2 linked regions of the Sporocytophaga myxococcoides DSM 11118 genome follow. The protein of the gene in region 1 interacts with the protein of each later gene in a pairwise test. Links are inferred from orthologs where the notes say so. Each region holds a gene or a part of one and is shown in the gene's direction. Other genes may lie near its edges. The genes, in order: uvrB and uvrA.

What was found.
Region 2: the proteins of uvrB (region 1) and uvrA interact in binary tests that used the Escherichia coli proteins (3 or more experiments, as listed by UniProt). The link is inferred for Sporocytophaga myxococcoides DSM 11118 from one-to-one orthologs.

What each region holds. Positions count from the first base shown.
Region 1 is NZ_AUFX01000012.1:53,540-64,714, reverse strand. What follows is about bases 4,867-7,770. They hold uvrB (excinuclease ABC subunit UvrB), read left to right. Parts: upstream 4,867-5,210; coding sequence 5,211-7,331; downstream 7,332-7,770. Other genes in these bases: K350_RS0115565 (hypothetical protein), read right to left, coding at 7,463-7,669; K350_RS0115575 (shikimate dehydrogenase family protein), read left to right, coding at 4,867-5,180. Outside these bases: K350_RS0115600 (tyrosine-protein phosphatase), read left to right, coding at 1-499; K350_RS0115595 (SDR family NAD(P)-dependent oxidoreductase), read left to right, coding at 496-1,476; K350_RS0115590 (tetratricopeptide repeat protein), read left to right, coding at 1,616-3,022; K350_RS0115585 (phosphosulfolactate synthase), read left to right, coding at 3,015-3,785; K350_RS0115580 (DedA family protein), read left to right, coding at 3,787-4,437; more of K350_RS0115575, read left to right, coding at 4,437-4,866; K350_RS0115560 (hypothetical protein), read right to left, coding at 7,785-8,003; ribosome biogenesis GTPase Der, read right to left, coding at 8,015-9,325; GTPase Era, read right to left, coding at 9,395-10,291; K350_RS0115540 (hypothetical protein), read left to right, coding at 10,850-11,175. UniProt on the Escherichia coli protein: The UvrABC repair system catalyzes the recognition and processing of DNA lesions. A damage recognition complex composed of 2 UvrA and 2 UvrB subunits scans DNA for abnormalities.
Region 2 is NZ_KE384560.1:7,163-18,863, forward strand. Bases 4,958-8,387 are described here. They hold uvrA (excinuclease ABC subunit UvrA), read left to right. Parts: upstream 4,958-5,316; coding sequence 5,317-8,187; downstream 8,188-8,387. Other genes in these bases: K350_RS29475 (lytic transglycosylase domain-containing protein), read left to right, coding at 4,958-5,242; K350_RS29480 (NAD(P)/FAD-dependent oxidoreductase), read left to right, coding at 8,363-8,387. In the rest of the region: K350_RS31475 (pectate lyase family protein), read left to right, coding at 36-1,328; K350_RS0118365 (clusterin-associated protein 1), read right to left, coding at 1,524-2,222; K350_RS0118370 (TIGR01777 family oxidoreductase), read left to right, coding at 2,327-3,238; K350_RS0118375 (LOG family protein), read left to right, coding at 3,374-4,204; more of K350_RS29475, read left to right, coding at 4,208-4,957; more of K350_RS29480, read left to right, coding at 8,388-9,760; K350_RS0118395 (FEKKY domain-containing protein), read right to left, coding at 9,757-10,080; K350_RS0118400 (hypothetical protein), read left to right, coding at 10,310-11,251; K350_RS0118405 (winged helix-turn-helix domain-containing protein), read left to right, coding at 11,343-11,701. UniProt on the Escherichia coli protein: The UvrABC repair system catalyzes the recognition and processing of DNA lesions. UvrA is an ATPase and a DNA-binding protein. A damage recognition complex composed of 2 UvrA and 2 UvrB subunits scans DNA for abnormalities.

The sequences.
Region 1 (11,175 bases):
ACTTCAATGCCTTATTAAGGACAACAACCTGTCCATAAAACTGGAGGCGGCAGCAGAATACTATCTGGACGAATGGTTTATGGCCAAATTAAGATCAGGAGAAAAACTGCTGACATTCGGCAGCAATTATCTTCTTTTCGAAACCTCTTATATCAATGAGTCTGCTTTCCTAGACGAAGCACTTTTCTTAATGAAAAGTCAGGGTTACAAGCCCGTAATGGCGCATCCGGAAAGATATACCTATCTCTATTCTGATTTTTCTTTGTTTAAGAAAATTTACGAAAAAGGAGTTTTATTTCAGCTAAATATCAACTCATTGAGTGGTTATTATTCAAAAGCTGCACAAGTATTTGCCGGCAAACTAATTGACAATTGTATGGTAGACATGCTTGGCTCGGATTGCCACGGCATACGACATATCGATGCTATGAAAAAAGCGCGTATTTCAAAGCATTATAAAAAGGCACTTCAACTCAACCTCCTGAACAACTACTTATGATTTTTATAACCGGAGCTACAGGTCTGTTGGGCAGCTTTCTGGCAAAAGAGTTTATCAGAACAGGTCACAAAGTAAAAGCAATGAAAAGAGAATCTAGCTCTTTTCAGCTTCTTGGAGAAGATGCCCAGAAAATAATCTGGGAGGATGGAGACCTGTCAGATATAACAGTCCTTGAAAAAATCATTGAAGGCGTCGATACTATTGTACATTCAGCCGCTCTTGTCTCATATCAGCCCCAAGACAAAGAACTTCTTTTTGAAGTAAATGCACAGGGAACTGCCAATCTTGTAAATGCTGCATTAAACAAAGGTATTTCCAAGTTTATCCATATCAGCTCTATCGCTGCGATCGGAAGATCAAAAAATGAAAGTCGGGTTACAGAAGCAAGTGTGTGGGAAGACTCACCGGTGAACAGCAATTATGGAAAAAGTAAATACTTGGCAGAACTTGAAGTATGGCGCGCATTTGAGGAAGGGTTAAACGGGTTCATTGTAAATCCGAGCATTATATTAGGACCCGGAGACTGGAACACAGGGAGTAGCCAACTATTTAAGTATGTCTGGAAAAATAATTTGTTTTACTCTGAGAAGGAAATGAATTATATAGATGTACGTGATGTTACTCAAATTGTAATTTGTCTGCATAGCAGAAATATTACGGGAGAAAGATTTATTCTGAATGCCGGGACCACAACGTACAAACATTTCTTCGATATGGTAGCGGAGAAATTCGGAAAAAGAAAACCCCCGTATAAGGTAACTAAATTCATAGGAAACATAGCCTGGAGATTTGAGTATCTTCGCTATAAACTAACCGGATCAAAACCTTTGATTACTAAGGAAACAGCCGGTATATCAAAAAGCGATGTAATTTACAGCAATGAAAAAATTAAAAACCTGCTCAATTACAGCTTTATTCCCTTTGAAGAGACGGTTTCCTGGACCTGCGAGCAACTATTACAAAAGGTCGAAAAATAATCAAATCTTATTTCTTCCTTTAAATTTCAATTGTTAAATTGTAGAAATGGCAATTCTTACAGATTTGGCCAATTTCTTTAAAAATCAGCTATTTGCACATTTTACAAAATTTAGTAATTAATTCAGCTCTATCTCTTAAATGAAAAGGAAATTCAGAAAGAACCAACAGGGAAAAGACCTGATTCGGAAGTTTGAAGAGATGCTGAAAAACGGCGAAAGTATCTTTTTTGATATCAGCGCTTATGAATACATTATTCAACACTATACGGAATTCGGGAAATACAAAAAAGCGCTGTCCGTATGTCAGATAGCGATTACCCAATTTCCTTTTTCCGTTGAACTTCTTGTTGCCAAGGCCGAGCTTCTCGCCAAAAAGCAAGATTTTAATGAAGCTTTAGAGCATATCGAAAAAGCCGAATTGTTTCAACCTAATGATGCAGATATCATATTTCTGAAAGCCAACATACTGATTCAGCAGGAAAGGTTTGAAGACGCAATTGAACTGCTTCAAAACGCGCTGGATATAGTTGAGGAAAAAGACGATATGTATTATGGCCTTGGACTAGCCTATCAGGAATGGGGTAAAATGGACATTGCCATTGAATTTTTCAGGAAAACTATTGAGGAAAACCAGCAACATGAGGAAGCTCTGTACGATCTTGCATTTTGCCTGGACCATACTGGCAAACTTGAAGACAGCCTGTCCTTTTATGAAAAATTCATAAACCAGGATCCATATTCTTATTTTGCCTGGTACAATATGGGAATTGTCTATTTCAAACTGGCCAATTATGAAAAAGCCGTTCATGCTTACGAATTTTCTCTGGCGATAAATGACAATTTTGCCTCTGCATGGTTTAATATGGGCAATTGTTATGTCCAAATGGAGCAACCTGAAAGAGGACTTGAATGCTATAATAAAACACTTGAACTAGAAGATCCGGATCCGGAAACCTATTTAAGTATTGCCACTTGTTATGAAAAACTTAACAGACCGGGTCAGGCAATAGAATATTACAGAAAAGCAGCAAAACTTGACTGTTTTTGTGGTGAGGCGTGGTACGGTTTAGGAAAATGTCTGGACAGCCAGGATAAATCTTATGAAGCCATCCATTTTTTTAAGAAAGCAATAAAGCTTGAAAAAGAAAACCCAGACTACTGGGCAGGTCTTGCAAAAGCCGAGTACAAAACAGGCAATATTGTATCCTGCCTAGAAGCCTATGAAGAGGCCTGCTTCTTGCGTCCAGACGATCCGGAGCTTTGGCTGAACTGGTCATTTATACATTACGAGCAAGGAGATAATCCGAAAGCTATCGAGCTGATTAAAAACGGCATCGAAGAAATTCCTGAGGAGGCCTTGTTGTATTATAGAGCCGCCGCTTATTTAATTAATGCAGGTAATTACAAAGAAGCCTTTAATTATTTAGAAAATGGTTTAATTTTGAACTTTGAAAAACATATCGTCCTTTATGAGTTTTTTCCAAAGTTGGAAACTCAGAAGGCGCTGTATAAAATCATTGATCAGTATAGAAAAGAAGATGTATAACAATTTTGTGCTTTCCAAGATCCCTGAGAGGACTAAAAAACCGAGAGAATACGGCTTTACAATGGTAATGGATAAAGGTTTAAGTATCAGGGAAACGGAAGATTTGATTGAAGTCGCAGGGAATTATATCGACATCATTAAACTAGGCTGGGCAACTTCCTATGTTACCCCAAACCTTAAAGATAAACTGGACATCTACAAATCTGCAGGCATACCGGTATACTTCGGAGGCACTCTTTTTGAAGCTTTTGTAGTTAGAAATCAATTTGAAGATTATATCAGAATTCTGGATAAATACCAGATGACCTTTGCTGAAGTTTCTGACGGAAGCATTGAACTAAATCACGATCTTAAATGTCAGTATATCAATCGTCTTTCCCAGCAAGTGACAGTATTGTCTGAAGTGGGATCTAAAGACGTTGAGAAAATTATACCACCCTACAAGTGGATTCAGTTGATGCAGGCTGAATTAGATGCCGGAGCATGGAAAGTAATCGGAGAAGCAAGAGAAGGTGGAAATGTGGGACTTTTCCGTTCTACGGGTGAAGTAAGATCTGGCCTTGTAGAAGAAATTTTAACTAAAATTCCTTTTGAAAAAATAATCTGGGAAGCTCCTCAGAGGGAACAGCAGGTCTGGTTTATCAAACTGCTGAGCTCAAATGTAAATCTGGGAAATATTTCTCCAAATGAAGTTATTCCTTTAGAAACACTTCGCCTGGGACTCAGAAGCGATACATTTGATTATTTTCTAAATAAACTTTAACATGATAGACTTAATAAAAGGCTTTATTGACCTATTCCTCCACCTGGATCAGCACCTTAGCCAAATCATTACTGATTATGGTTTCTGGACTTATTTAATTTTATTCATGATCATTTTTGTGGAAACCGGACTAGTTATAATGCCTATTTTGCCGGGTGATTCTTTGTTATTCGCAGCCGGAACCTTTGCTGCATTGGGTAGTCTGAATCTTGGTTTGTTAATTCTTCTTTTATTTATTGCTGCATTTCTTGGGGATACACTTAATTATTTCATTGGAAATTTTATAGGTCCGAAAGTCTTTAGCAAGGATTATCGTTTCCTGAAAAAGGAATATCTTGTTAAGACACAGCAGTTTTATGAAAAACATGGCGGAAAAACCATTATTTTTGCCCGTTTTATGCCCATTATCAGAACCTTTGCTCCATTTATAGCAGGTGTGGGTACCATGAACTATAAAAAATTTATTTCCTATAATATTATTGGAGGTATTTTATGGGTAGCAGGATTTACCCTGCTTGGTTATTTATTTGGAAATATTCCAGCTGTTAAAAAGAATTTTACTCTTGTAATCCTTGGAATAATTCTTTTATCCATCACTCCTCCGCTTATTGAATATCTAAAAAGCAAGTTTAGCAAAAAAACTGTAGCTTAATGAATGTATACGGATTAATTGGGTTTCCGCTTACCCACTCTTTTTCCAAGCGCTATTTCAGTGAAAAGTTTGAGAAAGAGGGAATACAAAATTGCAGATACGAACTATTTGAAATAAGGGAAGCCACCGAGCTTCCCTCTGTTATTTCAGCCCAGTCTCAGCTAAAAGGTTTGAACGTGACAATTCCTCATAAAGAGGCTGTGATTCCTATGCTGGATGAATTGGATCCTGCTGCCAGAAAAATCGGCGCTGTCAATGTCATTAAAGTAATAAATGGAAATAAGCTAAAAGGATATAATTCCGATTATTACGGATTTAGAAACTCTCTTATAAAATTTCTTGGAAACGAAGACCCAAAATCTCTGAAAGCATTGATACTTGGAACTGGTGGAGCAGCCAAAGCTGTAATTGCGGCATTGGATGATCTCGGCATTCCTTTTAAAATGGTTTCCAGATCCGGAAGTGAATACCTGCTTAGCTATGAAGATGTGAACGCCACTTTGCTTGCAGAATTCAGACTTATCATCAATACATCTCCACTCGGAATGTACCCTAAAGTTGACGCTTGTCCGGCAATTCCTTACGAATTTCTTACAGAAAAACATTACCTGTTTGACCTTGTTTACAACCCCGAAGAGACCCTTTTCATGAAAAAAGGTGCTACTCAGGGAGCCAAGACAAAAAACGGACTTGAAATGCTGCATCTCCAGGCTGAAAAAGCCTGGGAAATATGGAACAGTTAGCAACTCGCTTGTGTTACCGAGGTTGTGACAATGTTTTTTTATAACCTAAACAAAGGAGCTCAATTGTTTAACATAACATCACACTATAAGCCAACAGGCGATCAGCCCAAGGCCATATCCAAACTTGTAGACGGAGTCAATAAAGGTGAACCTGCTCAGACATTACTTGGGGTTACCGGTTCAGGAAAAACTTTTACCATAGCCAATGTTATTCAGGAAGTGCAGAAGCCAACGCTGATTCTAAGCCACAATAAAACACTGGCTGCTCAGCTTTATGGCGAATTCAAGCATTTCTTTCCTGATAATCTGGTTGAATATTTCATCAGCTACTACGATTACTACCAGCCCGAAGCCTATATCGCTTCTTCCAATTTATATATAGAGAAAGACCTCTCCATTAACGAAGAGATTGAAAAGCTCAGACTTGCTGCCACTTCAGCACTTATGAGCGGACGAAGAGATATTATTGTAGTCGCATCCGTCTCTTGTATATATGGTATTGGAAATCCTGAAGAGTTTGGAAAGAATATAGTAACAGTAGTACAAGGAGAAAAAGTCTCCAGAAATAAGCTCCTCTACTCTTTTGTAGAAATTCTTTATAACAGAACTACTGCAGAATTCAAACGTGGTACTTTCCGTGTTACAGGAGACACCGTTGATGTCTTTCCGGCTTATGCTGACTTTGCTTACAGAATTATTTTCTGGGGAGACGAGATTGAAGCCATTCAGAGAATTGATCCATATTCAGGAAAAAAGCTGAATGATGAAAAGTTTTTTAACCTGTACCCTGCAAATCTTTTTGTAACTGGTAAAGATGCCCTGAAACAAGCTATAACTGAAATTCAGGATGATCTGGTGAAACAAGTGAAGTTATTCGAATTCGAGCAACGTCACCTTGAAGCCAAAAGGATACAGGAACGTACCGAGTTTGATATGGAGATGATGAGGGAAATTGGCTACTGTTCCGGTATAGAAAACTACTCCAGATATTTTGACAGGAGAAATCCGGGCGACAGACCATTCTGTCTGCTGGATTATTTCCCTTCTGACTTTCTGATGGTTATAGACGAAAGCCATGTAACAGTTCCTCAGATAAGAGCTATGTGGGGAGGAGACCGTTCCAGAAAGGTAAACCTTGTCGATTATGGATTCCGTCTGCCTTCTGCGCTTGATAACAGGCCACTTACCTTCAATGAATTTGAAACCATGGCAGCGCAAACCATCTATGTCAGCGCAACACCTGCTGACTATGAATTGAGAAAGTGTGATGGTGTAGTAATAGAACAGATCATCAGACCGACAGGGTTGCTTGACCCACTGATAGATGTAAGACCTAGCGGAAATCAGATAGATGATCTTTTGGATGAAATACACGAACGCGTAAAGGCGAATGACAGAGTGCTTGTAACCACCCTAACCAAAAGGATGGCGGAAGAGCTGACTAAATTCCTTTCAAAGGTTAACGTCAAATGCCGCTATATACATTCTGAAGTAAAAACACTTGACAGGGTTGAGATATTGAGAGAATTGCGTCTTGGTGTTTTCGATGTGCTTGTTGGTGTCAACCTTCTTAGGGAAGGTCTGGATTTACCAGAGGTTTCCCTGGTCGCCATAATGGATGCAGACAAAGAAGGTTTCCTCAGAAATCAAAGATCACTGATTCAAACTATTGGTAGGGCTGCGCGAAATGAAAATGGTAAAGTGATTATGTATGCAGATAAAATCACTGATTCAATGCGCCTTTCTATTGAAGAAACAAACCGACGTCGGGCAATTCAAATGGAGTATAATAAACAACATAATATTACTCCTAAAACAGTATTGAAAAGCCGCGAGGAAATTCTTGGCCAAACCAAAGTTGCAGATTCCCGAAAAGAGACCAGAACATACTATGTTCAGGAAGAACATAAAGATCTTGCCGCAGATCCGGTATTGCAATATCTGAGCAAACCTGAGCTGGAAAAGATGATTCAGAGAACACAGAAGGAAATGGAAAAAGCAGCAAAAGAAATGGACTTCATGGAAGCTGCCCGTTTGCGTGATGAATTATTTGAGTTAAAAAAGCTTGCAGAAAAGAATGATTCTGGAAGTGTACAACAGCAAGAGAAGAAAAGTAGCGAAACCGGAAAAAAAGCCAAAAAATCAAAATAGAATTCTGTCAAGAATACAAAGCTTTAGGTAATCTGTTGAAATTATTCTAAAGCTTTTTTCAATTGATACAAATAAAAAAGCCCTAGTCTAACCAGGGCTTTTTTGAATGTCTTTTGACCAGAGGTCACTAATTAGTGAGCAGCTGGAGCTTCTGCAGGAGCAGCAGCAGTAGTGTCAGCAGGAGCAGCAGCAGTTGTATCTACTGGAGCAACTGGAGCCTCTTCAACGTGAGCAGTGTCAACAGTTTCAGTAGTTGCAGCCTCTTCAGCTTTTTTCTCAGAGCAAGAAGCGAATGATAATGTACCAGCTACGAATAATAACGCAAATAATTTTCTCATAGTAATTAAAACTTTTAATTTAGATTTAAGATGCAAATATATAGATATTTTTAAATCGCAAAAGGAAAAATGGGATTTTTTTAAAAAAAAAATATGTTCCCACTTCCACAATAAACTAATCTTCTAGCAGTTTTTTCAACTTCTTTTTTGCTTTTTTTCCAGCCTTTTCTCCCTCTTCTGCTGTCGCTTCAGCAGCTTCGCCGGTTGCCTCAGCAGCTTCCTCGGATTTTTCTTTCAGTTTATCAAGTGCTTTTTCAGATTTGGATTTTTCCTCGCAAGAAGAAATCATCGCAACCGCTAAAATAAACAAGCTTCCAAATAAAATCTTTTTCATAGGTAGTGAAATTATTTTTTTCTGAATACGATATTAACAGGGACACCTTCAAATCCAAAGTGTTCTCTTAGTTTATTTTCAAGAAACTTTGCGTACGGTGCTTTTATATACTGAGGCAGATTGCAGAAAAACGCAAACGTAGGAGAATGTGTCGGCAACTGCGTTATGTATTTGATCTTGATATGCTTACCCTTCAAAGCAGGAGGGGGATATCTTTCAATTTCAGGTAATAAAGCCTCATTCAAAGCAGAGGTTGAAACCTTCTTGTTTCTACTTTCATAAACGTCAATTGCTGTTTCTATTGCCTTATGAATCCTCTGTTTATTTAAAACAGACACAAAAATAATTGGAATAAAGTCCATACCCGCCAGTTCTGACCTGATCTGATCTTCGAATTTCTTAGCCGTATTGGTATCTTTCTCAATCAAATCCCATTTGTTGACCAGGAGTACTATTCCTTTCCTGTTTCTATTGGCAAGTCCGATTATATTTAGATCCTGAGTTTCCAGTCCATTCTTGGAATCAATGATGATGATACAGACGTCAGAAGCCTCTAGAGCTCTGATAGATCTTAAGACTGAATAAAACTCAATATCTTCCTTTACCTTTGCCTTTTTACGCAGACCTGCAGTATCCGTAATAATAAATTCCTTATTGAATGCGGTATACTTAGCATCAACAGCATCTCTGGTCGTTCCTGCAATATCGGTTACAATACTTCTTTGTCTTCCAAGCAATACGTTAAGAAAAGAAGATTTGCCGACATTTGGCCTTCCAATAATGGAAATTCTTGGTATACCTTCGTCAGGATTTTCAATACCGTCATTTGAAAAATGCTTCACAACATCATCCAGTAATTCACCAGTACCTGATCCGTTCTGAGAACTGATAGGATATACAACGTCACCAATGCCAAGTGCATAGAATTCTCCTGAAAGATTTGCTCTGTCATGTGTGTCTGCTTTATTGGCAACAAGGAAAACCGGCTTTTTAGCTCTTCTTAACTTATGCGCAAATTCTTCATCAAGCGGGTGAAGACCAGCAAATGTATCAACAACAAACAACACTACTGTAGCTTCTTCCAATGCTACATCAACTTGCTCCTTTATTGCTTCTTCAAAAAGATCATCAGTATTTGATACATATCCACCTGTATCTACTACAGTAAAAAACTTCCCGATCCATTCTCCATACCCGTAATGTCTGTCTCTTGTAACGCCACTTACGTCATCCATGATCGCAGTCCTGGTACCTACGAGACGGTTAAATAGTGTGGATTTTCCCACGTTAGGTCTTCCAACAATTGCTATAATATTAGCCATGCCTTCTTTATATAATTCTTAAATACTTTTACTTTTCTTTGATCCGGACCATTCCGATATAATATTGGCTTACTGCAGATAACCAAACCGTTTTAACTTATCGGCTTTGGTTCTCCACTCCGGCTCTACTTTTACATGCTGCTCAAGAAAAACTTTCTTTGCAAAAAACTTTTCCATTTCTTGTCTGGCCTGGGTACCTGTTTTTTTCAAAGCCGCACCTTTATGGCCAATTAAAATACCTTTTTGACTGTCTCTTTCGACAAGAATATCGGCTCTTATAGAGATAAGATCATCCTTTTCTTTAAACTCTGAAATAATTACCTCGCAACTATAGGGTACTTCCTTTTTGTAGTTGAGCAGAATCTTCTCTCTCAGAATTTCTGCTGCAAAGAAACGCTCTGGCCTGTCTGTCAGCTCATCTTTGCCATAATAGGGTGGATGAACAGGCATATGTTCAAGAATTGTGTTAAAAAGCAGTTCAAGGTTAAATTTCTCTAGTGCAGAAACAGGCAAGACCTCTTTTGCAGGAAATACTGTAGACCAGTAATTAAGCTTTTCCTTAAGCTCATCTTGACTTTTTATCTGATCTACTTTATTTACAATTACGATAATCGGAGCATCCATCTTTTTGATCTTTTCAGTGATCTCAAAAACTTCCTCTTCCTTTTCGTAAATATCGGTAACAAATAAAACTACATCCGCATCCTGCAATGAACCTGTCACAAAGCCCATCATCGCTTTATGAAGTTCATATTGCGGATTTAGTATTCCTGGAGTATCCGAATAAACGATCTGAAAATCTTCCCCGTTCAGAATTCCCATAATTCTATGGCGAGTTGTTTGTGCTTTAGAAGTAATAATTGACAAACGCTCGCCAATAAGCGCATTCATTAATGTCGATTTACCTACATTGGGCTTACCAACAATACTTACAAAACCGGCTTTATGAGATTTAATTTCAGACATTAGTACTCAGATTTTTTATCTAAAAGGAAGGAAAATTTTAATTATTGAAAATTAATCAATAAATAATTTTTACGTATTCCGTTGATTCTCTTTACCTTTAGATAAAATGGTTATTTTTTCAGTAAAAAGAATTTCAAAGGTAGTTGATTTAATTAAATAAAGCATTACATTTGCATCCGAATTACAGAAACAAGGAGAAAAAATCCTGAACAATTCTGGGAGATTCCGGGTTAATATAAAGTTGCCCGATTACGAAAAGCAGAAGGCTTTTAAAATATAGATTTAAAGTATTAAAAATATAGCGCGGGATGGAGCAGTTGGTAGCTCGTTGGGCTCATAACCCAAAGGCCGCAGGTTCGAGTCCTGCTCCCGCTACTAAGTAAAGCCTTGAAGGAAACTTCGAGGCTTTTTTGTTTTTATGCAGTTAAGCTTTTTATCTGTTCTCCTTCATCTTGATTTTTACATCCAGACGCTTTAAGCAAATCCAATGGGATTCACCTCCCAACTTAATGAGGAAAATTACCGCTCTGCAAAAATGCCGAATTCATTAAAAAATTTATGATCTGTAAAATTATAATTTCTATACTTGTTGCGTGCTTCATGCTTTGCTCAAATTGTTTACATGTTTTTGGTCAAGTTACAAATGAAGACAAAAGTAAATTTATTATTGGAAGCTGGAAAGAATGCCATAGCTTAAAATTTGATCCTCATTTTAATTGCGAAAAAGAAAATATCATTTACGTTTTTAATTCCGATTATACTTACTCAGAAATACAAAATTTTCAGGAAGATAAAATTAATACTACTAAATACGGGAAATGGGGTTTAACTAGCAAGCATTTAACGTTAGACCTTGATGATATTGAAAACCATAAAATTCATCC
Region 2 (11,701 bases), on another replicon or contig:
TGTTATTTCTATGGTCATTAATTAAAAATCATAATATGAATACAAAAATTCTTCTAGCTCTGATATTTCTACTATCTGCTACTTGTCTGAAAGCTCAGGTTACTTCCTGCCTTACTAATGATGTCGATGGTTATGCATCCCTTAGCGGAGAGGGTCTTGGTACAACTACCGGTGGGAAAGGTGGAACAGTAGTAAATATTTCCAGTCTTTCTCAACTTGAGGATTGGGTTTCTTCACGTGAAGATAACAGCTCACCTGAAATTGTATACATCAATGGACTTATTGAACAGCCTGGTACATCTTCTATGGTCCTGACCATTAAAAGAGGAGGAAATATAAGTATCATCGGTAATACTTATGATGCAGGATTAAAAAACATAGGTCTGAACTTCAGAGAGTATACAAATGTGATAGTAAGAAATCTTACTGTAAGAGAAGTATTTTATCCTAATGATGGAATTACCATTGATGAATGTCACCATGTCTGGATTGATCATTGTGACCTATACAGTAAAAACGGACCAGGCATAGGTGTTGACACCTATGATGGTTTACTTGATGTGAAAAATGGTTCTCATAATGTTACCATCTCCTGGAACAAACTTCACTCTCATAAAAAGGTAAATTTGCTGGGCCATACAGACAATAGTTCTGCACAATCAATTGATAAAAATATAAGAGTTACTTTCCACCACAATTATTATTATGATAATGATGGAAGAAATCCATCTTTAAGATGGGGAGCAGCGCATGTTTATAATAATTATTATAAGGACATATATGATTATGGTATAGCTGTTCGTCAGGGCGCACATGCCTTGATAGAAAATAATATTTATGAGAACGTTATCACACCTATATCTACAAATAAGTTTACAGGTGAAGGGTATGCTTGTGAAAGAGGTAATGTGTTTACCGGATGTGGACCTAACTCCATAACTCAAACTGAATGCAGCTGGTGGAATTCAAGTACTCTTCCCTATAATTATTCTTTAACACCAACTGATAATCTTATAGCTTTGCTAACAACTAAAACAGGAACTTGCTCTTCATCAACTGTAACTGATTTGCAAACGAAAAACACTTTGGGCCTTTTTAACGGTGTATTCCCTAATCCTACAAATAGGAGTTTTACCGTAAAAGCAGATAGACCAGTTAAAAGTATAAGCATTGTCGACCTATTCGGAAAACTTCTGGAAGAGCAATCCACAATAGTTGTCAGAGAGGATATAGAAGTGGGAGCGGATCTTCCTGAAGGTACTTATATGTTGATGGTTGAATATTTTTCCGGAGAGAGGGAAGCTGTGAAAATTGTTAAAGTAAAGTAATCCTAGCCTATTTGAATGTTGATTGATTAGTTATATAAGGCGAGTGGAAGATAAATAATTTACTTGTTGTATTGTAGTTGACGTAGTGTCAATCTATTTCAGGACTATAGATAGGTTTGAATAGTTAATTTAAAAAAATCCCGGCTGCCTTCTTTAAAAGCAACCGGGAATATTTTATAATATTATAATAGCTTTTTACTTCAGCTCATCAAGTTTAGCTTTCACAACATCTACTGCTTTCTTCATCTTCTCAACATCGCTTGCAGCGGCGGCCTGGTCAAGCTTGTTTTGCTCAACATCTTTTTTCAGTTGCTCAAGTTCAGCAGCATTGTCTTTTATTTTTTGTTCAAGATTTATTTTCTCCTGTTTGTTTTTATCAATATCGCGAACAAGATTTTCTCCATCTTTTACTTTTCTTTCCTGATTTTTAACAGAAGTGTTTAATGCTTTCTCTGCATCTTTAATTTGATTGTTTACATCAACTCTATAGCATTCCAAAGCAAATTCATATAATATTTTTTCAGCAGCTTTGTATGCACTGGAATTGGACTCTTTGGTTACGTGAGTGGTTCCCATGTCTATTGCCCACCATACCTTGGTTCCTTTTCCCGAACCTTCTACCTTAGATACTATTTTAACAGGGCTTGAAGAGATATCGGAAACATTCCCAGCTGGGACAGTATAAATGCCTTTAGAACTTTCCGTTTTTCCATAACTCTTTAATTGTTTCTCCCACATCTTCTCTACCATTTTCTGGTCAAGATCAATTACTACAAAGAGGCCTGACCTTTCCAGCTTATCAATTGTTTCTGTTGATTCGCCTACTTTTACTTTTTGAGCCAAAACAAATTGGGAAGCAATAAATAAGAGTAATGTAAATACTATTTTCTGCATAAGATTTTTGTTTAAATATTAATTGCTAAACAATATTAATTTCTTTAAATTATTTAATCAAAGGGTTTTGTTTTATTTCCTGAATATTTTAAAACCTAAACAGGATGAAAGGAAAAGTATTAATTACAGGTGGTACGGGAATTATAGGATCAAGGTTAACTCAAATTCTCAAAGAAAAGGGTTATGAAGTTGCTTATTTGAGCAGATCAACTGGAAAAGGCGGTATTAAGACGTTTGTATGGGATATTAAAACCGGTGCTATAGATGATAATGCAATAAAATTTGCTGATTATATTGTACACCTGGCGGGGGCCAATGTCTTTGAAAAAAAGTGGACAAACGAGGTAAAACAGGAAATAATAGATAGTCGGGTGAAATCAGCAGACTTGCTTACTGATACATTGAAGAAACTCAAACAACCATTAAAAGCATTTATATCTGCTTCTGCTATTGGTTACTATGGAGCAGATACAGGTGACAAGAGAATAGTGGAAACATCTCCTAAGGGTAAGGATTTCATCTCAAAGGTAACTGAAGAGTGGGAGGCTGCAGTGGATAAGGCGGCTGCTTTGGGAATCAGAACTGTGAAGCTTAGAACAGGTATTGTTTTCAGTAAAGACGGAGGGGCTTTGGAACAGCTGGTGAAAACTGTAAACAGAAGTATGGGCGCCTCAGTTGGGAGCGGAAAACAGCTTATTTCATGGATACATGTAGATGATCTCTGCAATATGTATATAAAAGCTATTGAAGATGAATCAATGAGCGGAGTCTACAATGCTGCAGGTGTTCATCCGGATACAAATCATGAAGTAATGAAAGAAGTTGCGGAATTACTCGGGAAAAGTTTGCTTCCAAATGTGCCATCATTTGTACTTAAGATGATGTTGGGTAGTGAAAGAGCAGAAATGGTCCTGGGTGGAAATAATATTTCTGAAGAAAAAATTCTAAACACTGGTTTTCAGTTCAAGTACAAAGAACTAAAACCAACCTTACAAGAGCTTTTAACACAAAACTAATAATTAAATCCTTCTATATCTGCTGGTTTAGGGCGTTAGGCCAAATATGACCATGGTTTTAAAAACAACCTGATCCTTAAATCCGTTTAATGTAGGTAGATAAATAATCGAGGTAGGAACAAAATTTTTTAAATTATGGACGACTACAGATCACCTAATCCTTTAAAATCAGACGATTTTTCTGGAGAACCAAATCAAAATTCTAATCCAATTAATCCTTCAAAAAATCTAAAAGTTGTTAATGAAGAGCAGCAGAGGGTAGAAGAAGAAAACAAAATCAGAAAAGCATTTAAAGAACGGGACTGGAATGAAATAAAAAGTGCGGATTCCTGGGCTGTATTTAAAGTCATGGCGGAGTTTGTCGAAGGTTTTGAAAAACTCGCTAAAATCGGCCCTTGTGTTTCTATATTCGGTTCTGCCCGTACCAAACAGGATAATCCTTACTATCAGATGTCTGTAGAAATTGCAGCCAAACTTGTGCGTCATGGATATGGAGTAATCACAGGTGGCGGACCTGGAATTATGGAGGCTGCAAATAAAGGTGCACATATGGAAGGTGGAAAATCGGTAGGGCTTAATATTCAGCTTCCTCACGAGCAATTTCACAATGTGTATATAGATCGCGATAAGATTCTTAACTTTGAGCATTTCTTTGTGAGAAAAGTAATGTTTGTAAAATATTCTCAGGGCTTTATTGTAATGCCCGGTGGCTTCGGTACACTGGACGAATTATTTGAAGCTCTTACATTAATTCAAACCAAAAAGATCGGAAGATTCCCGATAGTTCTTGTCGGTAAATCTTTCTGGAAAGGTCTGATGGACTGGATTGAGCATATCATGTACACCAAAGAAACTTGTATCGATATTAAAGATATGAGCCTTGTAACGATTGTGGATACTCCTTCAGAGGCTGTGAAGGCTATAGATGATTTCTATTCTAAATATCTGCTTCAACCAAACTTCTGATCATTGAATAAAAGCTTAACAATAGGACTTACAGGTATACTGGTATGTATTTCAGGATTCGGTTTTTATGGCACTCTTGCTCATAAACTGGAATACATACCGGAAGACCAACTCCGGCATCAGCGTAAAATTAAAAGAATACCAGAAGATATGACTTTTGCCGGGGAGAAGGTCCATTTTAAATCCCCGGATGCTTACCTAAGATATTATAGAGAACTTAAGGTTAACACACAAAGTAATTCAAGTACAAGGCTTCTTTTCAGAAATGTAAGAATCTGGCTTCCTGAAATAACAAGGATTGTACAGGCTTATAATCTTCATGATGATTTTAAATATTTGGCAGTTGCGGAGAGCAATCTGAGTAATTCTATTTCCCCTAAGGGCGCTGCTGGTTTCTGGCAGCTTACTGTGCCTACAGCTCTTGAGCTCGGCCTTGTCGTAAATGAAGAGGTGGATGAGCGTTATCATCCATTCAGGGCAACAAAAGCGGCTTGCAGATTCTTTAAAAAATCTTATAAAATATTCGGAAACTGGACCTCAGTGGCAGCTTCCTATAACAGGGGAGTTGGAGGTTTACAAAGGGCATTCAATAACCAAAGTGTAAATTCATATTACGATCTTGCACTGAATGACGAAACTTCCCGCTATCTCTATCGCATTTTAGCTATAAAAGATCTGCTTAACCATCCTGCGAAATACGGAATTACTGTTTTGCGCAAGCAGAGGCCAAAGATGAAGCTTGTGCGTGTTGATTCCACTATTACCAATCTTGACAAGTTTGCAAGATTACATAAAACCGATTTGGTAACACTAAAAGAATTCAACCCCTGGATTCTTGGTAATAAATTGACTGTCAGTAACAAAAAGATGAGTTTCGAGATAATCATTCCGTTAGAAGCTACCCGTATAGCTCTGAAACCGCAAATTGACAGCAACAAGATGCTTATTCCTGAAAAAGATGTTGACAAACTTAGCAATATCATGAATGGAGCATCCATCGGGGAGTTTGAACCCGACGCTTTTAAAAATTCCTACTAAGAGTATTCCTGTTATTGCTTTTTTCCTTTTAACTTGCATTTCGGGTAAGCGAACCTTCCCTTATAGAAATTGTTATGCCAGTGGAGCGAGTTAACGAAGTGAAAAAATCTAAAGAAACAACTTTTACAGATTCTACGGGATTTGAATACATCGAAGTTTTTGGTGCAAGAGAACATAATCTCAAAAATATAGATCTTGCCATTCCGAGAAATAAACTGGTAGTCATTACCGGTATAAGCGGAAGTGGTAAGTCAAGTCTTGCGTTCGACACCATTTACGCCGAAGGGCAGAGAAGATATATGGAGAGCTTCTCAACATATGCCAGATCTTTTATCGGTGATATGGAAAGGCCGGAAGTAGATAAAATTAATGGTCTTAGTCCGGTTATTTCTATTGAGCAAAAAACGACTTCCAAAAATCCAAGATCTACCGTTGGTACCGTTACTGAAATATATGATTTTATGCGTTTGCTTTATGCAAGAGCTTCAGATGCATTTTCATATGTTACAGGAAATAAAATGGTGCGGCAGTCTGAAGATCAGATCTTGCAGCATATTATAGATAATTTCGATGGTCAGAAGCTGAATATCCTTGCTCCTGTGGTAAAAGGAAGAAAAGGTCACTACAGGGAACTTTTTCAGGAAATCAGAAAGATGGGTTTTACCAAAGTAAGAGTAGATGGGGAACTGATGGAGCTGGTCCCAAAAATGCAGGTAGATCGTTATAAGATTCACGATATAGAAATTGTGATCGACAGGGTTCTGGTGAGAGACGAAGACAGATTCAGGATTTCTCAATCTGTTAAGACTGCCATGACGCATGGAAAAGGAATTATCATGCTTTTGCAGGAAACCAAAAATGCCCAGGCGAAATTTTATTCCAAATATCTGATGGATCCGGAGTCTGGGATCTCATATGATGAACCTGCTCCGAACATGTTTTCTTTCAACAGTCCATATGGCGCTTGCCCAGTTTGCAATGGATTAGGTCAGGTGGAAGAAATAACGGAAGATGCAGTGATACCTGATACTTCTCTTAGCATAAGCAGAGGTGCAATTGAACCACTTGGGGAATACCGTGATATATGGATCTTCAAACAGATTGAAGCCATCCTGAAAAAATATCAACTGAATGTAAGCACTCCGGTTTCAAAAATTCCCAGAGAAATACTGGATGTAATTTTATATGGAACCGAAGAAGCCGTTAGAATGAAGGCTTCATCCGGTAATGTTTACAACTTTAAGTTTGATGGAATCATCAACTTTATGAAGCAGCAGCAAGAGTATGGTTCTGAAAAGACCCAGGACTGGCTTAGCGATTATACCACAGTTAACGTTTGCCATGAATGTCATGGAGCAAGGCTGAAAAAGGAATCTCTTCATTTTAAAATCAACGGAAAGAATATCTCGGAGCTAGCCAGGATGGACATTTCCACTCTGGACACATGGTTTACCAACCTTGATAAAAAACTTACTTCAAGACAAAAGCAAATCGCAGCAGAGGTAGTTAAAGAAATCAAAAAGAGAATAGGTTTTCTTGTAGACGTAGGGTTGGATTATCTGATGTTGGACAGGCCCATGAGAACACTCTCTGGTGGTGAATCTCAAAGGATCAGACTTGCAACGCAGATAGGTACTCAACTTGTCGGTGTACTTTATATTCTTGACGAGCCTAGTATTGGTCTGCATCAGCGTGATAACGTAAAGCTGATAAGTGCTTTGAAAAATCTGAGAGATATCGGTAACTCTGTTCTTGTAGTAGAGCACGACAAGGATATGATGCTCGAGTGTGATTACATACTTGACATAGGTCCTGGAGCTGGACGTCATGGAGGAAATGTTGTAGCATCAGGAACTCCTGATGAATTCCTTAAGAAGGATAGCTTAACGGCCAAGTATTTAAAAGGTAAACTGAATATTGAAGTCCCTGCGAAAAGAAGGGATGGTTCTGGAGAATACCTGAAATTGCTAGGTGCAAAAGGGAATAACCTGAAGAATGTCAATCTTGAACTTCCGCTTGGTAAGATGATTTGTATAACAGGTGTATCAGGAAGCGGCAAATCTTCACTGATCCATGATACCTTGTTCCCGATTCTAAACAAGCATTTTTACAATTCAAGAAGAGAGCCTCTGAACTTTAAAAAAGTAGATGGACTTGAGCATCTTGACAAAGTAATTGAAGTAGATCAGTCACCTATAGGAAGAACTCCAAGGTCAAACCCTGCAACTTATACTGAAGTATTCACTGAAATACGAAATCTTTTCTCTCAGCTTCCTGAAGCTAAAATCAGAGGATATAAACCTGGTCGTTTTTCCTTCAATGTAAAGGGCGGTCGTTGTGAAACATGTGAAGGTGCAGGATTAAAGGTAATTGAGATGGACTTCCTTCCGGATGTTCATGTTTTCTGTGAAACCTGTAAGGGAAAAAGATATAACAGAGAAACACTTGAAGTCAGGTACAAAGGAAAATCTATTGCAGACGTACTTGAAATGACGGTTGAACAGGCAACGGAATTTTTCGAAAGCATTCCGAAAATTCATAGAAAAGTTCAGACCCTGTTTGAAGTTGGGCTCGGTTATATTACTCTTGGCCAGCATGCAACTACCTTATCTGGTGGAGAAGCGCAAAGAGTTAAACTGGCAACAGAGCTTTCAAAAAAAGATACAGGCAAAACTTTATATATTCTTGATGAGCCTACTACTGGTCTTCATTTTGAGGATATCAGACACTTGCTGGATGTGCTTAATAAACTTGCTGACAAAGGGAATACTGTCCTAATCATTGAGCACAACCTTGATGTAATAAAGGTTGCAGATTACATTATTGACCTTGGTCCTGAGGGTGGAGCCGGTGGTGGTGAAATCCTAGTACAGGGAACTCCTGAAGTCGTAGCCAAGGATAAACGAAGCTATACTGCGAAATTTTTAAAGGAAGAACTTAAATAGTTCTTCCTTCCTCTTTAAAATTTCTACTTTTTCTTATTGGATTATACGATAGTGGCTTTTGCTTAAAGGTTCTTTGCCATCATTTGTGTATACTGTTGCTTCCAACTGTTGCTGCCCATACCGGGAACAATAGCCATTTCCACACCGTTCTTCTTAAAGATAATGGCAATAAGATATGGACTTTATTCAACAGCCGGAGAAAGGTAAGGGTGATCCTTCTGAAAAAAGGATTCAGTTTATGAACATTCCAAATTCTACCAAACCAAGACTTGTAGTGATAGGAGGTGGATTTGGCGGGATTGAGCTTATAAAGGAACTAAAGTATTCAGGAAAGTTCCAGATTGTACTTCTTGACAGACATAATTATCACACCTTCCAGCCTTTATTATATCAAGTCGCTACAGCAGGACTTGAGCCGGATTCTATCGCGTCGCCATTGAGGAAAGTATTTAAAGGATATGACGATTTCTATTTCAGACTTACAGAAGTAGAAAAGATTAATCCGGAGAAAAATTGCATCGAAACTTCCATTGGTCATTTGAAATATGATTATCTGGTTATCGCTACCGGATCAAAAACCAATTATTATGGAATGGAAGACTTTAAGGCATTATCAATGCCTATGAAAAAAGTCTCAGAAGCACTCGATCTTAGAAGTAAGATTCTTCAAAACTATGAAAAGGCCCTTTTGATAGACGATCCTAAAGAGTTCAGCAGCACAGTTGATATTGTAATTGTGGGCGGTGGTCCTACTGGTGTGGAGTTGGCCGGTGCACTTTCTGAATTAAGAAAATATGTCTTACCAAAAGATATCCCGGAACTTGATTTCTCAAAGATGGATATTCACCTGGTAGAAGCTGGCCCAAGACTATTGTTTGGGATGTCAGATAATGCAGGGGAAAAAGCTTTAAAATATTTGAAAGAATTGGGCATTAAAGTCCATTTAAATACAGCAGTAAAATCATTTGATGGTTTTAATGTAAAGCTACAGAATGGCTCAGAGATCCTCTCTGAGACTGTTATATGGGCTGCAGGAGTAACAGGTAATGGCCTTGATGGTTTAAATCCTGAAGCTGTAAAGGCTGGTCGCTATTCTGTTGATGCTTATAACAGGATTTTGGGATATGAAAATATAATGGCTATTGGTGATGTGGCTTTGATGATCAAGGAAAAAATGCCAAAGGGGTATCCTATGCTGGCCCAGGTCGCTATTCAGCAAGGTAAACTGGCGGCGAAAAATTTGCAGGCAATATTAAAAGGTGGTGTTTTAAAACCATTCGAATATAATGACAAAGGAAGTATGGCTACAGTGGGAAGAAATAAAGCTGTAGTTGACCTCAAGAATTTTAAATTCTCAGGGATATTTGCCTGGTTTGTCTGGATGTTTGTGCACTTGCTTTTTCTGATTGGCTTTAGAAATAAAGTAACAACATTTGTAAACTGGATCTGGAACTATTTTACATTTGACCGTGCCACAAGATTGATCATAAGACCATGGTCCAGATCTGCCTGTGTAAGGGAATTTAAGGAAGAAAAAGCATATGTTGAGAAACAAAGAGGCAAAAGTTCTTAACTTTTGCCTCTTCTACATTCATCTACGCTTTTATTAAACCGCTGTCTCCAATTATCCCCATACATTTTTTTCAATTTCTTATCAGTTTTCTTATTGTTTCTGGCTAAAGCCTTTTCAACTTTTTTATTTACAACGCAGCCCAGGTCCCTCGTTCTGAAAAAGAAAAGCTCTTCTGTCTTGGATGTACACGCATCATAACTTACATGATTCGGGTCGCAATAATAAAATTCCAGATTCGTTTTCTGTTTTCTTTCAATAGCTTGCGCAAATGACAGATGCATTATTGCAAGCATTGGAATCAGTAATAATAATCTTTTCATAGGATTATTCATTTATTAAAACAACTGATAAAAATCTTAAACTGTTAATTACATTCTTTTAATCTCATTTTAAGGCTGTTTTAACATTGTTTTAAACCCCATAAATTTTCTTTGAATTATAAAAAAACATCCTGACTATTTGAATGCACCTATACTGATTTTAAATGTGTTACAGTTTTCTGCACAATTATCATCTCCAATCTTTAAAACACATTAAATACAGGGTATTATGACATCGTTACAAAACGAAAACAAAAACAAAAAAAATCAGGTAATTGCATTCGCTGCAACCGGAGCCATCATGACGGGATTGTTTGCCGGAAGTACAGTTCTTTACGTTGATAATGGTCAGCTGAAGGCAGAGAATGCTGAAAAGGTTCAGCAGATTGAAAGCCTTGAAACCATAGGTAAAAAACTGAAAAGTGACCTTCAGCAAATTAATGAAGAGCTTTCTTCAATGCAGGGAAGAAATAAAGAACTGGACCGTTTGCTGGTTTCTGCAAAGGAAGATATTAACGGCAAATCAAAGAAGATTACCTTGCTTATAAAGGATAATGCTTCCCTTAAAAAAGTTCAGAAGCAAGTCGCTGAACTCAAAAAGGTTAAATCTGGTTACTTTAGCAAGATTAAGGAGCTTGAAGAGCGCCTGGGTCTTCTTTCCAGTCAGAATGATGAATTAAGAAGAGATAACGAAAGTCTACAGGATAAATTGGATGACCTTTCTGCAAGATATTCAGAAATGGAAAGAAAGGTCGAGATAGCTTCTGTTTTAAGAGTTGAAAAAGCAACTACTTTAGGATTCAAAAAAGTAAAATCAGGTAAGCTTATTAAAAATAGTAATGCTGGTAAGGTAGACAGACTTACATTCTCTTTTGACCTGGTTGAAAACAAAGTTGCAGAGAAAGGGACAAAAACAATTTATGCAAGAGTAATAAATCCAAATGGAGAAACACTTCCTGCTCCTGCATCTGAGTCTGGTACTTTCAATAATTCAGATAACAATATAAGTTTGCCTTACAGTGTTTCAAAAGAGGTAAACTATAACAATGAGAATCTGAAAGTAGAGATGTCTTATGATTTTGCAGAGGATAAGAATGCAAAAGGATTATATAAAGTAGAGTTTTACTGCGATGGATTCTATTGCGGATCTTCTCAGATAAGACTTAAATAAGTGGTAAGCTTTCAACGTTAAAATAGTATAATTTAAATTAAAAAAAGGCAGTACATTTATATCAATTGTACTGCCTTATTCTTTTTGCCTTATGAAAATACTTTTGGTTGAAGATGAGATAAAAGTTGCATCCTTTATCAAGAAGGGGCTTGAAGAGCAATTGCATGAAGTGACAGTAGCATATGACGGATATACTGGTAAGCAAATGGCTCTGTCAAATCCATATGAGCTATTTATTCTGGATATCAATTTGCCTCAGATTAACGGCATACAACTTTGCAAAGATCTCAGAGCTGTAAATATTCAAGCACCTATTTTGTTACTTACTGCTTTGGGTACTACAGAAAATAAAGTGACAGGGCTGGATGCCGGTGCTGACGACTATTTGGTAAAGCCATTTGAATTCCCAGAACTGCTTGCCCGTCTCAGAGCACTTTCAAGGAGAACCAC